2 regions of the Desulfomicrobium baculatum DSM 4028 genome follow, and region 1 is predicted to be linked to the other one. Evidence: riboswitches for the same ligand, from Rfam matches in the RefSeq annotation. Region 1 holds a riboswitch; the other holds the start of a gene.

Evidence for each region. A riboswitch is a leader RNA that binds a small molecule or an ion and turns the genes downstream of it on or off. The one in region 1 is predicted to bind thiamine pyrophosphate.
Region 2: linked by a shared signal. The riboswitch ahead of thiM (hydroxyethylthiazole kinase) and the one ahead of thiS (sulfur carrier protein ThiS) in region 1 are both predicted to bind thiamine pyrophosphate.

The regions. Positions count from the first base shown of each region.
Region 1 is NC_013173.1:850,984-858,172, reverse strand. Features, by position in the region: gene DBAC_RS03980 (hydantoinase/oxoprolinase family protein) at 1-1,507, shown strand, start outside; gene DBAC_RS03975 (histone deacetylase family protein) at 1,519-2,826, shown strand; TPP riboswitch at 3,218-3,319, shown strand; gene thiS (sulfur carrier protein ThiS) at 3,404-3,604, shown strand; gene DBAC_RS03965 (thiazole synthase) at 3,663-4,454, shown strand; gene thiH (2-iminoacetate synthase ThiH) at 4,451-5,563, shown strand; gene thiF (sulfur carrier protein ThiS adenylyltransferase ThiF) at 5,560-6,183, shown strand; gene thiE (thiamine phosphate synthase) at 6,180-6,830, shown strand; gene DBAC_RS03945 (hypothetical protein) at 6,994-7,189, shown strand, end outside.
Region 2 is NC_013173.1:1,009,075-1,016,263, forward strand. Features, by position in the region: gene DBAC_RS04710 (ABC transporter substrate-binding protein) at 1-399, opposite strand, end outside; gene DBAC_RS04715 (ABC transporter permease) at 679-1,428, opposite strand; gene DBAC_RS04720 (ABC transporter ATP-binding protein) at 1,425-2,180, opposite strand; gene thiD (bifunctional hydroxymethylpyrimidine kinase/phosphomethylpyrimidine kinase) at 2,183-2,998, opposite strand; gene thiE (thiamine phosphate synthase) at 2,995-3,630, opposite strand; gene thiM (hydroxyethylthiazole kinase) at 3,623-4,438, opposite strand; TPP riboswitch at 4,497-4,590, opposite strand; gene DBAC_RS04740 (phosphoadenosine phosphosulfate reductase family protein) at 4,791-5,453, shown strand; gene DBAC_RS04745 (Crp/Fnr family transcriptional regulator) at 5,450-6,130, opposite strand; gene DBAC_RS04750 (ATP-binding protein) at 6,267-7,043, opposite strand; gene cooS (anaerobic carbon-monoxide dehydrogenase catalytic subunit) at 7,107-7,189, opposite strand, start outside.

The DNA.
Region 1 (7,189 bases):
CGCGGAAATCCGCACCATCAACCTGAGCACTACCCTGTCCACCAACTCCATCGTCACCGGCCACACCGAGAAAGTGGGCATGTTCGTCATTCCCGGACCGGGAATAGACGCGAACGCTTACGCGCTGGGCAGTCAGTACCATATCCTGTCCGGTTGCGTTGACCATCGCGGAGCCATCTCCGCCAAGGCCCGGGTGGATCAGATCAAACCCATGGCCGCGCGCTGCCGCGAAGAAGGCATCCGCGTCTACGGGGTGGTGGGCAAGTTCTGCACCCGCAACCCGGAACAGGAAACGGTTATTGCCGAGGCCCTCGCCCCTCAAGGCGATTTCGTGACCCAGGGACACCGCGTGTCCGAATCGCTGAATTTCGGGCGGCGCATCAGCACCGTCTATTACAATTCCGCCGTATGGCGCACCTTCAACGCCTTTGCCGACGCCCTGGAGCAAAGCCTCAAAGACTTGAACATTCAGGCCGACATCAACATCGTCAAGGCCGACGGCGGGACCATGCCGCTCAAGCTGGCCCGGGAAATTCCGGTGCAATCCATCTTTTCCGGCCCGGCAGCCTCGGTCATGGGTATCCTCAGCACCTCTCCGGTGACCGAGGACGCGCTGATCCTCGACATCGGCGGCACGACCACGGACATGGCCGTACTGCTCGACGGCGTGCCCCTGCTTGAGCGCGACGGCATCTCCATCGGCGAACACCCGACCCTGGTGCGGGCACTCAAGGTCGAATCCATCGGCATCGGCGGAGACTCGTTCATCAGCTCCCGCGATGGCCAATTGCGGGTCGGACCCGATCGCCACGGCCCGTGCATGGCTGCCGGCGGCCCCGCCCCGGCGCTCATGGACGCCATGAACGTCCTCGGCCACGCCTCCTTCGGCGACCGCGAACGTTCGGCCAAGGGCATCAAGGAAGTGGCCATGATCCAGGGCCTCTCCGCCCGCGAGTGCGCCGAACAGGCTGTCAGCCTGGCCATGGACATCCTGAAGAAAAGGGTTTCCGCTTTCCTGACGGCCATCAATGCCCGTCCGGTCTACACCATCCAGGAAATTCTGGAGGACCGGGTGGTGCGCCCCGCAAGCATCCTGGTCATCGGCGGGCCGGCCGTGGCCATGGCCCCGCTCCTGGAAGAAACTTTCGGCCTGCCCGTGGTGGCCCCCAGGCACGCCGAGGTGGCCAACGCCATCGGCGCGTGCCTGACCCGGCCGACCCAGTCCCTGGTCCTGACCGTGGACACCTCGCGCGGCAGCTTCACGGTGCCGGGCCTTGGCATTCACAAGACCGTCAAGCGCACCTACACCCTGGAAGAGGCCGTGCACGACGCCACCACCTTGCTGCGGGCCGAACTGGACCGCCAGGGCATTCCGGCCGAGGACGGCGACATCCAGGTCATCCAGGCCGACGCCTTCAACATGGTCGAAGGACACTACACCATCGGCCGCAACATCCGCGTCCGTTGCCAGATGCGCCCCGGCGTCATCACCACCCTGGCATCCTGAACGGAGGGACCATGCTCACCGCACAATCAAGCCTCGGCATCATATTCTTCCCGGCCTTCGACTGGGCCATCTCCCCCACCCACCCCGAGCGGGAGGAGCGTCTGCTCTACACCCAGGACCAGTTCCGGGAAGAGGGCATCTTCGACATCGAGGGCATCCGCGAATACCGCCCCCTGGTGGCCGAGGAAAAAGACATCATGCGCGCCCACTTCTGTTTCCCCAGCGTGCAGTCGGTCTGCACCGACTCCCATTTCATCTCCGCCGGGGGCGTGATCCGCGCCGCCCAGTTGGTCATGCAAAAGGAAAGGCAACGCGCCTTCGCGGTGGTCCGCCCTCCCGGACACCACGCCATGCGTACGGTCCACGGCAGCAGGGGTTTCTGCAACATCAACATCGAAGCGGTCATGATCGAGTGGATCCGCGAGCACTACGGCAACCTGCGCGTGGCCGTCATCGACACGGACTGCCACCACGGCGACGGCACCCAGGACATCTACTGGCATGACCCGGACGTGCTTTTCATCTCGCTGCACCAGGACGGCCGCACCATCTACCCCGGCACGGGCTTCCCTTCGGAATCCGGAGGCCCCAAGGCCCTGGGCCGGACCATCAACGTGCCCATGCCCCCGCGCACCTCGGACGAAGGGTATCTCATGACCGTGGAACGCATCGTCATGCCCATCCTCGATCACTTCAAGCCGGACCTGATCATCAACTCCGCCGGACAGGACAACCACTTCTCCGACCCCATCACCAACATGAACTTCACGGCCCAGGGGTATGCGAAGCTGACTCAGATGCTCAAACCGGACATCGCCGTGCTCGAAGGCGGGTACGCCATCAAGGGAGCGCTGCCCTACGTCAATCTGGGCATCAGCCTGGCCCTGGCCGGGGTGGATTTCTCCGCCGTGCAGGAACCTGACCTGGACCGCGAAAAAATCCGCGAACAGAAATCCACCATCGACTATCTCGCGGCCCTGTGCGACCAGCTGCCCGAGGTCTACTTCAACCCCCGGCCCTCGGAGGCCGTGCGTGAAAGCGGATATTTCGTGCGCCGCCGCTCCATCTACTACGACACCGATGACATCACCGAGACCCAGGTCGAGCGCCTGAAGGACTGTCCGCACTGTCCGGGCCTCCTCGTCGTCGAGAGCGAAACCGCCAAGACGCCAAAATCTCTAGGCTTGCACGTCCCGGTCCAGGGCTGCGACATGTGCAGTCAGGAAGCCGAAGAACGTTTCACCAAATCCCGCCAGGCCGGATTCGCCTACGCCCAACTCTCAGACCGCGTGACCAAGCGCTACGAATACGCCAAGTAATCGGTACCGGGCCGAGGCTCCGCCTCTGCCCGGTCACCCCGCTCCCGCTTCACACCAAAACAGTCCTGTCTTTACAACGCAACGACGGAGCCTCAAACGTACGGCAGCGTTGCGGGGTGTTTCGGGCAAGGGCCGCCGACTGTCTGACCGATCCAGGCCTCGTTTGTTCAGTCGTCGCGTCCCGCCCGAAGCACGGACCGCTGTTCAGAGGGGCGACGGCTGAACTCTACGAGGCCGGAGAGGGAGTTTCGGCGGCCCTTGTCCGAAACACCCCGCAACGCCACGCCTGACCTGCCTGGCCTGCCTGATCTGTCTTCGCAACAAACTATCTCGGCTTTGTCCGCCTCCCCCGCCACCTTTACAACCCCGCCCAATCCGCATATCGTCCGACCTCACAAGCTGGGGGAGCCCGATGGGCTGAGAGGGGACACGTTCCCGACCCTTACGACCTGACGCAGATCATGCTGCCGTAGGGAAGCTGGTTCCGGAAAACACCCATTCATCGAACCGCGCCCTCCCCGGCGCGGTTTTCTTTTTGCGCCCCCCCTCCCGCTTGCACCACAACGCGGAGGCAACCATGCACATCACCGTCAACGGACGCACGCAGGATATCGAGCCCGGCCGGACCCTGCACGAGCTGCTCCTTTCCATGAACCTCGATCCATCCGTGGTCGTAGCCGAACTGAACCAGAACATCGTACCCGGCGATACATTCGAGTCCACCAGCCTGAGCGCCGGCGACCGGCTCGAACTGCTGAGCTTTGTCGGCGGAGGCTGACCCTGTCCCGGCCTTGGCGAGCTGCACATCCTTCACACCGCAAACAGCGAGAACCAACATGAATCATACCGATATTTTCGAAATCGGCGGCAAGCGCCTTGGCAGCCGCCTCTTCACCGGCACGGGCAAGTACGGAAACGACGCGCTCATCGCGCCGGTGTGCGAAGCCTCCTGCTCCGAGGTCATCACCGTGGCCCTGCGCCGGGTGGACCTGGATGGCAAGGCCGACAACGTCATGCGCCACATCCCGCCCCACATGACCCTGTTGCCCAACACCTCCGGGGCGCGCAACGCCGACGAGGCCGTGCGCATTGCCCGTCTGGCCAGGGCCATGGGCTGCGGGAACTGGGTCAAGATCGAAGTCATCTCCGACAACCGCTACCTCCTGCCCGACGGCTATGAGACTGCCAAGGCTACGGAAATCCTGGCCAATGAGGGATTCGTGGTCCTGCCGTACATGAACCCCGACCTCTATGTGGCCCGCTCCCTCGCAGACGCCGGAGCGGCGGCGATCATGCCTCTGGGCGCGCCCATCGGCACCAACCGGGGCCTTCGAACCGAAGAGATGATCCGCATCCTCATCGAGGAGATGGAGCTGCCCATCATTGTCGACGCAGGGATCGGCACTCCCAGCCAGGCGTGCCAGGCCATGGAGATGGGGGCGGCGGCCTGCCTGGTCAACACGGCCATCGCCACGGCTGCGGACCCCGTGCTCATGGGACGGGCTTTCGGGCGGGCAGTGGCCGCGGGCCGCGAAGCCTGGCTGGCCGGGCCCGGAGCCGTCGCCACCCTGGCGCAGGCTTCCTCGCCCCTGACCGGATTTCTGGACCAGACGGAAGGCGCATCATGAGCTTCCTGCCCGAGGCCCTGCGCCTGAGCCAAACGCCCCTGCAGCCGCATTTCGAGGCCGTGCGCGGGAATGACGTGCGCCGCGTTGTCGGCCAGGAGCGCGTCGACGCGTCCGGATTCCTGGCCCTGCTCTCCCCGGCGGCGGCCCCGCATCTGGAGGCCATGGGCAGACGCGCCCATGCGCTGACCCTGCGCAATTTCGGCCGCACCATCAGCCTCTTCACTCCCCTTTACGTCTCCAACCACTGCGCCAACCACTGCCGCTACTGCGGGTTCGCGGCCCCGAACACGATCCCGCGCACCCAGCTCAGCCTCGATGAAGTCCGGGCGGAAGGACAGGCCATCGCCGCCACGGGCCTGAAGCATCTGCTCCTTTTGACCGGCGAGGCCCCGCGCAAGGCGGGCGTTGAGTATCTGGAAGCGTGCGTGCGGGTCCTGCGCCCCTTGTTTCCGTCCATTTCCTTGGAAGTCTATCCCATGGAAACGGCTGATTACGCGAGGCTGGTGCAGGCGGGCGTGGACGGCCTGACCGTGTTTCAGGAAACCTACGACCCGGTCCTTTATGCCCAGCTGCACCCGGCCGGACCCAAGCGGGACTATGCCTTCCGCCTGAACACCCCGCAACGCGGAGCCGAGGCGGGCATGCGCGTGGTCAACATCGGCGCGCTGCTGGGCCTGACCGACTGGCGGCAGGAAATTTACGCCACCGGCCTGCACGCGGCCTGGCTGCAAAAGCGCTACCCCGGCGTGGATGTGGCCGTGTCCCTGCCGCGCATGCGCCCCCATGCCGGAGCGTTTCAACCGGCGTGCATTGTTTCCGACCGGGAACTGGTGCAGGCCATGACCGCCCTGCGCATCTTCCTGCCGCGCCTGTCCATCACCATCTCCACCCGTGAAGCGCCGGATTTTCGCGACAACATCCTGCCGCTGGGCGTGACGCGCATGTCGGCGGGAGTCAGCACCGCCGTGGGCGGGCACGCCAAACCCGCCGAAACCGGGCAGTTCGAGATCTCCGATGCGCGCAGCGTGGACGAGATGAAGGAGTCGTTGCGCGCTCGCGGATACCAGGCCGTCTTCAAAGACTGGGAGCCGCTGGAGGGGAGCGCGTGAACACCTTCGAGCACGGCCTTGGGCGCTATCTGGACGAGGACTTCCTGACGTTCCTGCGCTCCGTAACGATTGGAATCATCGGAGCTGGGGGGCTCGGTTCCAACTGCGCCGTGCATCTGGTCCGCTGCGGATTCGCGAATCTGATTCTGGCCGACGCGGACTCGGTGGAACCCTCGAATCTGAACCGCCAGCATTTCGTCCTGGCGCAGGTCGGACGCCCCAAGGCCCTGGCCCTGCGGGACAACCTGCTGGCCATAAATCCGGCGGCCAGGATCACGGCCCATCATCTTCACGTGAACGCCGAGAACATGCCCGCCCTTTTCGGATCCTGCGACGCCGTGGTCGAGGCCGTGGACGACCCGCGCGCCAAGAAGCTCATCGTCGAGACCATGACGGGCTTAGTCCGGCTGGTGGTCGGCGCATCGGGGATCGGCGGGTTCGGCCGCGCCGGGAGCATGACGGTCAGGACCGTGCGGCCGGGCCTCGTCATTGTCGGCGACCACAGGACGCCGTGCGACATCCCGAATCCGCCCATGTCCCCCGGCGTGGGCATGGCGGCGGCCATGCAGGCCGACCTGATTCTAAAGCATTTTCACACTCTTTATAAGGATCGGACATGAACGGACGCGAGCTTGTGACCAGCTTGATGCGGATCGGCGGCCTGTACGGCCTGACAGCTGAGAAATTCTCCCTTGGACGCCGCAACGCGGACGTGGTCCAGGCCATGCTGGACGGCGGAATACGCATCATCCAATACCGCGAGAAGACGAAAAAGATGGGACTCAAATACGAGGAATGCCTGCACTTGCGCGCCATGACCCGCGAGGCGGGCGCGGCCTTCATCGTCAATGACGACATAGATCTGGCGCTGCTGGTCGGAGCCGACGGGGTGCATGTGGGGCAGGAGGATCTGCCGCTTGAGGCCGTGCGGAGCCTGGTGGGCGAAAACATGGCCATCGGCCTCTCGACCCATTCCCCGGAACAGGGCCTTGCGGCCGAAGCCCGGGGGGCGGATTACATCGGCGTAGGACCGATATTCGCGACCCAGACCAAGGAAGACGTGTGCGCGCCCGTGGGCTTTGCATACCTGGATTTCGTTGCGGGCAATCTGAACCTGCCCTTTGTCGCCATCGGCGGAATCAAGGAGCACAACCTCGCCGAGGTGGCCGCCCACGGCGCCCGCTGCATGGCGCTGGTCACCGAAATCACGGCCGCCGCCGATATCCGGGGCAAGATAGCCGCACTGACACGCATTCTTCACGGTTGAATCCGCACCCGCGAAAACAGGCTGTCGGCCACGGGCCTCAAACTTCACGACAGGGGTATACGCTCCTCGTATGACGGACTTCGTCCTTGATATCGGCTCCGTGTTGAGCGTAAGAAATATCCGCACCGTCGCACCCCGAATGTCGTCACGCAAGGAGCACTGCATGGACACAGGATCGCCTTCCTCTCACCGCTGGCGTTTTTTCCGCCTCGGCGGTTTTGACCAGGTCCGGCTCGACACCGCCGAAGACCTTTTACATCTGCGCGAACTGGATCAGAAGCTGTGGGCGGCCTTAAGTTGTCCGGTCGACGGGCTTGAATTCGATCCGCGCACCCTGGCCATGCTCGACACCAATGACG
Region 2 (7,189 bases), 160 kb from region 1:
GCCGCCCACGGAATAGCCGATGGTCTTGCCCTTCAGGTCCGCGATGGACTTGATGGGGCCGTCTTTGAGCACGACCAGCGAATTGAGCGGCGTGGCCACGAGGGTGGCGATACGGGTCAGCGGCAGGCCTTCGCTGACCTGCATCTGGTGCTGATGCTGGTAGGACACGGCGATGTCGGCCTGTCCGGCGGCCACGAGCTTGGGCGGGTCGTTGGGGTTGGAGGGGGCGATGAGCGTAACGTCCAGGCCGTGGTTTTTAAAGAAGCCTTTTTCCAGGGCCACAAAGAGAGGAGCATGGTCGGGGTTGACGAACCAGTCCAGGAGCACGGTCAGCTTTTGGGCGTGGGCCGAGGTGGCGCAGAGGAGGATGGTTGCAAGGAAGAGGGTGATTTTTTTCATTGGGTTATCCTTGGGTTGGGCGCGGGGCGCCGTGGTTTGAAGAATGGGAAATGGTTTGCAGCAGTGCGGCCGCGTTCCGGTTCGATTCGGGCCGGGGCCGCCAAAACTCCTTCACCGGCCTCGTACTGTTTTCCCGTCGCTGCTGCCGAACAAAAGGGCGTGCTTCGGGCGGAAGGCGACGGGAAAACAAACGATGCCTGGCTCAGTCAGACAGTTGCCGCCCCCGGCCCGAATCGAACCGGAACGCGGGGACCGGGGCTGAAATAGTGAAGATCGGATTCATTGGATTCCCTGTTTCGGCTGCCAGAAGACCAGCTTGTCCAGCAGGCGGTCGATCAAAAAATAGAGGGCCAGGGACGTGACCGCCAGGACGGTCAGGGCCGCGAACATGACGTCGATCTGCATGCGGGCGTTGGCGTGGAGCATGTAGAACCCAAGCCCCGCGCTCGACCCGACCCACTCCCCGACCACGGCTCCGATGGGCGCCACGGCCGTGGCCACGCGCAGGCCCGAGGCGAAGGCGGGCAGGGCCGAGGGGATGATGATGGTGCGCAGCACGGCCAGGGGCTTTGCTCCCATGATGCGGGCCAGTTCCAGCAGGTCGGGTTCGGTGCGCTGCATGCCTGAGTAGAAGGACGAAGCCACCGGAAAAAAGATGATCAGCACCGCCATGCCCACCTTGGACGCCATGCCGTAGCCCAGCCACAGCACCAGGATCGGAGCCAGGGCAAAGACCGGGATGGCCTGGCTGACCACCAGCACGGGCAGCATCCAGCGCTTGAGGAGCGGCGAGAGGATCATGATTAAGGCCGCGCCCGTGCCAAGGATCGTGCCCAGGGCCAGGCCCAGCAGGATTTCCGTGAGGGTCGTGCCCAGATGGGACAGGAGCAGTGGAAATTTGTCGAGCAGGGCATGGCCGACGGGCAGCGGTCCGGGCAGGATGTAGGGCGGAGCCCCGGTCAAAGTGACCAGGAGTTGCCACAGGAGGAGCAAGCCTGCCGTCAGGATCAGGGGGCGCAGGATGTTCATGCCGCCTCTCCGTTCATGAGCCGTTTGAGCAGACTCGCATACAAGGCGGTCACTTCCGGGTTGCCTGCTTCTCGCGGGGGGAGGGCGGCGGGCTCGATGATTTCGAGCACCCGCACGGGCGCGCCGCCGAGGACGACGATGGTGTGCCCCAGACGCAGCGCCTCCATGGGATCGTGGGTGACCAGCACCACGGTCGCCCCCACGGTCAGGCGCGCGGCCAGGTTCTGCAGCCGCACGCGGGTCAGGGCGTCAAGAGCGGAAAAGGGCTCGTCCATGAGGATGACGGGCCGCTCCTCCATGAGCGTGCGCAGAAGCGCCCCGCGCTGGCGCATGCCCCCAGACAGTGCCGTGGGCAGCTTGTCTTCGTAGCCGGTCAGGCCCGCTTCCCGGATCAGGGCCAGGGCCTTGGCGCGTTTTTCGTGCGAAAGTTCGCCCCGCAGACGCGCCCCGAGGAGGACATTGTCCAGCAGCGTGAACCAGGGCAGGAGCAGGTCGTTCTGGCTCATCCAGGCTACTGTGCTGTCTGTTGTCGGCTCGAAACGAATCCTTCCCTTGAAATCAAGGTTCGGCGATCCGGCCATGAGCTTGAGCAGGGTTGACTTGCCGCATCCGCTCGGTCCCAGGATGCAGGTCGTCCTGCCGCCCGCAAGCGTCAGGGTCAAATCCGCGAAGAGCGGCTGGCCGGCGAAATCGAGGCTAAGGTCCTCAAGGACGATGTCCGGGGCGGTCTGCATGGGCGTGGAGAGTTGCACGGTTACTCGAAGAACCGGTAGAAGTGATGCACCGGCCCGTGGCCCCGCCCGATGACGTACGCGGCTCCGGCCCGGATGGCCCCGCTTATGTACTCCTTGGCGTGGCGCACGGCCGTCTCCACATCCTCGCCCCTGGCCAGGTTCGAGGCGATGGCCGAGGACAGGGTGCAGCCCGTGCCGTGGTTGTTGCGGGTCGGGATGCGCACGCCCGGCAGGGTCACGACGCGGCCTTCGGGGCCGAGGTAGAGGGTGTCGTCGCTGTCGCCCGATTCCAGGTGCCCGCCTTTGACCAGCACATTCTCGCAGCCCATGGCCGCAAGCTCCGTCAGCGCCTCCATGGCCGCTGCCTGGGTGGCGATCTCCCGGTTCAGCAGCACCGAGGCTTCGGGCAGGTTCGGCGTGATGAGCGTGGCCAGGGGGATGAGCTCGCTTTTCAGGGCTTCGATGGCCTCGTCCTGCAACAGCTTGTCCCCGCTCTGGGCGACCATGACCGGGTCGAGGACAATGGTCCCCACCCCGTGCCGGATCAGGCCCTGCGCCACGGTGCGGATCAGTTCCGGGGAAAAGAGCATGCCGATCTTGACCGCGTCGGCTCCGATGTCGCCGAGCACCGCGTCCATCTGCGCGGCCACGAAATCAACCGGCACGGGGTGGATGCCGGTCACGCCCAGTGTGTTCTGGGCGGTCAGGGCGGTGATGACGCTTGCTCCGTAGCAGCCGTGGGCCGCGATGGTCTTGAGGTCGGCCTGGATTCCGGCCCCGCCGCCGCTGTCGGACCCGGCGATGGTCAATACCCGGTGATATGTGCGCTGGTTCATGGGTGTTCCTTGGCTCGGCGAATGATGGTTTTGAGTTCTGCGGCTGCTCGCTTCGGGTCCGGGGCCGAGATGATGGCCGAGACCACGGCCACCCCGTCGCATCCGGCGCGGATGACCTCGGTCGCGTTGCCGGGGCCGATGCCGCCGATGCCGACCAGGGGCAGGGACACGGCCGCGCGGATGAGGGCGACGCCGTCAAGGCCCAGCGCCGGGGCAGTATCGGTCTTGGTCGGGGTGGCGAAGACGGGGCTGATCCCGACATAGTCCGCGCCTTCGGCCTGCGCGCGCACGGCGTCGTCCACGCATTCGGCCGAGATGCCGATGAGCATGTCCGTTCCGACCAGTCGGCGGGCGTCGGCGATGAGCATGTCGGTCTGGCCCAGGTGTACGCCGTCTGCGCCCACGGCCAGGGCCACGTCGAGGCGGTCGTTGATGATCAGCGGAATGCCGGTCCCGGCCAGCAGTTCCCGTACGGCCCGCGCTTCGGTCACGAACTGCCGCGTCGAGCACTCTTTTTCGCGCAACTGCACGCAGGTCACGCCCCCGGCCACGGCGGCGCGGACGATGTCCACGGTGGAGCGGCCCAGGGACAGTCTCCGGTCCGTGACCAGGTACAGGGACAAATCAGGCATGGTGTTCCTCGCGGATGCGGCAGCCTTTGGCCAGGTCTTCGGGGGAGAGATTGTAGAGGGCGTCCAGAAGATGGATCTGGAAGGAGCCGGGACCGTCGGCGATGTTGCCGGCCCGTTCTCCGGCCAGCCCGAAGAAGGCCAGGGCAGTGGCGGCGGCGGAGACGGGATCCGGGTCCACGGCGTGGAAGGCTCCGACCAGGGCCGTGGCCGAACAGCCCGTGCCCGTGACGTAGGGCATGAGCCTGTGCCCGCCTTCGATGATCAGGGTGCGATGGCCGTCGGTGACAATATCCGTGGGGCCGGTGATGGCCAGGGTCGTGCCCAGTTCGCGGGCCAGGGCGCCGGCCGCTTTGGCCGCGTCCTCGATGGAGTCGGTGGAATCCACGCCCTTGGTCGCGGAGCCCTGTCCGGCCAGGGACAGGATTTCCGAAGCGTTGCCGCGCACTACGCTGACCTTTGTCCAGGCCAGGATGGATTTGGCGGTTTCGGTGCGAAGCCCGGTCGCCCCGGAGCCCACCGGGTCAAGGATGATGGGCTTGCCCAGGGCCGAGGCCCTGCGTCCGGCCTTGAGCATGGCCGCGACCCACACGTCGGTCAGGGTGCCGATGTTGAGCACCAGCGCCCCGGCGTAGGCGACCATTTCTTCGACTTCGTTCTCGGCATGGGCCATGACCGGCGACGCGCCGCAGGCCAGGAGCACGTTGGCGGTGTAGTTCATGACCACGAAATTGGTGATGTTGTGGATCAGGGGCTTGGAACGCCTGATGGCTCGCAGATTTTCGGCTGCTTTTTGGGACAGATCGGACATGGGATACCTCACACGAAGAGTTGTGGAGGCAGCGGAGGCGAGGAATGGTTTGCCGGCGATTGCGGCCAGTCTTGCAATTCCCTTCGCTGGCATGATCCAGATCAGGTTCAACGGGTATCATCTCAGGCTCCTCGCCACCCCTGCAAAAACTCGTCATTGGCTAGGATAAGCGGGGGGAGGTGTCAAGACAGGCGTGCGCCGACGCTGAATTACGCGGGCAGTTTTTTATGTATGACAACAGAATGGAGTTTTATGCGGCCTTGTGCCATGTTCTTACTGATGCGGCTGAACTTGTGGAACAGAAGTAATGACGCGTCCTTTACAAAAATTCAGCCGGCGCCGGAGTTGAGATATGATCCTGTCTGAGAAAATCGCCTTGGCCAGATCGCGGATGGTCGAGGTGCTGGAGCGTTTCGGCCCCGGCGCGGCCGTGGGCTGGACCGGCGGCAAGGACTCCACGGTGGTGCTGGCCCTGTGGAGGGAACTGCTCGCGGCCAAGAGGCTAGGTGCTCCTGTGCGGGCCCTGAATCTGGACACGGGCTGCAAGTTTCCGGAGGTGCTCGCCTTTCGCGACCGGCTGGTCCGCGAGTGGGATCTGGAACTGCACATTGTCCGGCCCGGCGTCGATCTGTCCCGCTACCCGCTGGCTGTCGACCCGGTGGCCTGCTGCGGCGATCTGAAGATCCGTCCTTTGAATGAGGCCGTGCGGGGCTTGTCCATCCCGGCGCTGTTGACGGGGGTGCGCGCCGACGAGAATCCGGACCGGGCGGACCGGCCCTGGCTGGAAGATCACGGCGACCGCGTCCGGGTTCTGCCCATTCTGGAATGGACGGAACTGGACATCTGGACCTTCATGACGCGCGAGTCCATCCCCTGGTGTACGCTCTACGATCAGGGCTATCGGTCGCTTGGTTGCATGCCCTGCACCTCCCGTTCGGGCCATGGCGAGCGTTCGGGCCGCGACGCGGCCAAGGAGGAGCGCATGGGGCAGCTCAGAAGCCTGGGATATTTTTAGGCTTGGTCCTGCCCGGTCAGGGCTTCGAGGACGCTGATGTCGGGGATGCAGATGACGCCGCGCCCCTTGAGCTGGATGGCGTTTTCCTTGGCCAGGGCGTTCAGCAGCGAGGAAACTGTCTGACGGGAGGAGCCGATGATGGTGGCCATCTGCTCGGTGTTCAGCCCCAGGGAGACCATGCCTCCGTCGGAGCAGCCGCCGCATCCCTTGCACTCCACGCAACGCGGCATGCGCCGGGCTTCGTAGACCAGAAATTCGATGAGTCGGTTGCGTACATCCTTGAAGGCCAGGGTGTCGATGACGGAGATGGCGTGCGAGAGAAGGTCGCCAAGCACATGGATCATGGCCGAGTTGAAGCTCGGCATGGAGCCGAGGTAGCGGCGGACTTCGGGTACCCCGGCGATCAGGATCTCAAGCTCGTCCAGGGCCTGCACAAAGGCTCTGGTGTGCGTGGCGTAGACATCCCCGCAGTCGAGCATGGCCATGGTGAATTCCTTGTCGCGATAGGCGAGGTACACGCGGGCCCGGCCCCTGGTCACGATGAATATCTGGTCCCCGGACTTGGGTTCGAAGGCCAGCACTCCCTTTGCATACTTTCGGGAAATGAAGAGCTTGCGCAGAGGGGCCATCTCCGGGCGGTCAAGGTCCTGCAGCAGCGTGGTTTCGGTCAGGCGCATGATGAACTCCGGCTTTCGATCCTGGAAAAGTCGGTCTTGACGGGGGACTCGGTGCGAGTGTCCCGTCTTTTTCCGGATTCATGCTGGCTTCCCGCCCTTGTGTCCAGCGCCGAAGGCCAGGTGTCTTTCACACCCTTCAGGAATTTTTACCCATTGACGCGAGCAACCGGGCGCAGGCCGCATCGACAAGAGGGCCATCGGCCAGATTAAGGACGCTGGCCTGGGCCAGTTGCCGCTCGACCAGGCTCGGCAGGATCGGCAGGTGCACCACGTTGTCCGGCAGGCCCGTCATTTTCGGAAGTTCGGGTTCGCCCATGCCGCGATTGACCGCCAGAACCTGCCGCGTCAGTCCCAGTTCACCGGCCAGCGCGCCCACTCTGGCCGCTGTCTCCAGCGACCGGCGGCTCGGTTCGCTGACCACCACCAGGGCGTCCACCCCGGCCACGGTCCCGCGCCCCAGATGCTCCACGCCCGCTTCCAGATCCACCAGCACGTAATTTTCCTCCTGCAATACCAGATGGGCCAGCACGGACTTGAGCAGAGCGTTGGCCGCGCAGGCGCAACCGTCGCCGGCCCCGGTGATGGAGCCCATGGTCAGGAGGCGCTTGCGGCCCGGCCGGATGCCCCCGGCGGCGGTGACGGGCAGTTCCACGCTGAGTTCACCCGGCAGGTCGGACACATCCGGGTTGAGGCGCAGATAGCCGCCACCGATGCGCTCGCGGACCAGATCCTCGCGCGCGTTCAAGGGCACGGGCAGATCCTCGGGTCCAAGCCCGCAAGCCTGGCCGAGGCTCAGCGCCGTGTCCGCGTCCACCAGCAGCACGTCGTGTCCCTGCCTGGCCAGATAGTCTCCAAGCCAGGCGCATAAGGTGGTCTTTCCCACCCCGCCCTTGCCCGCGAATGCGATCTTCATGCGATTCTCCTTACAAAAGGGGGAAGTCTGCGCTTCCCCCTTTTCGTCCATTCGATTCGTTGGCTAAGCCGGCCAGCCCAGGGCCACTCGCTTGGCCTTGATGCGTTCATCGATCAGTTCTGCCGCCTGCAGTGGGCCGGGCTCTA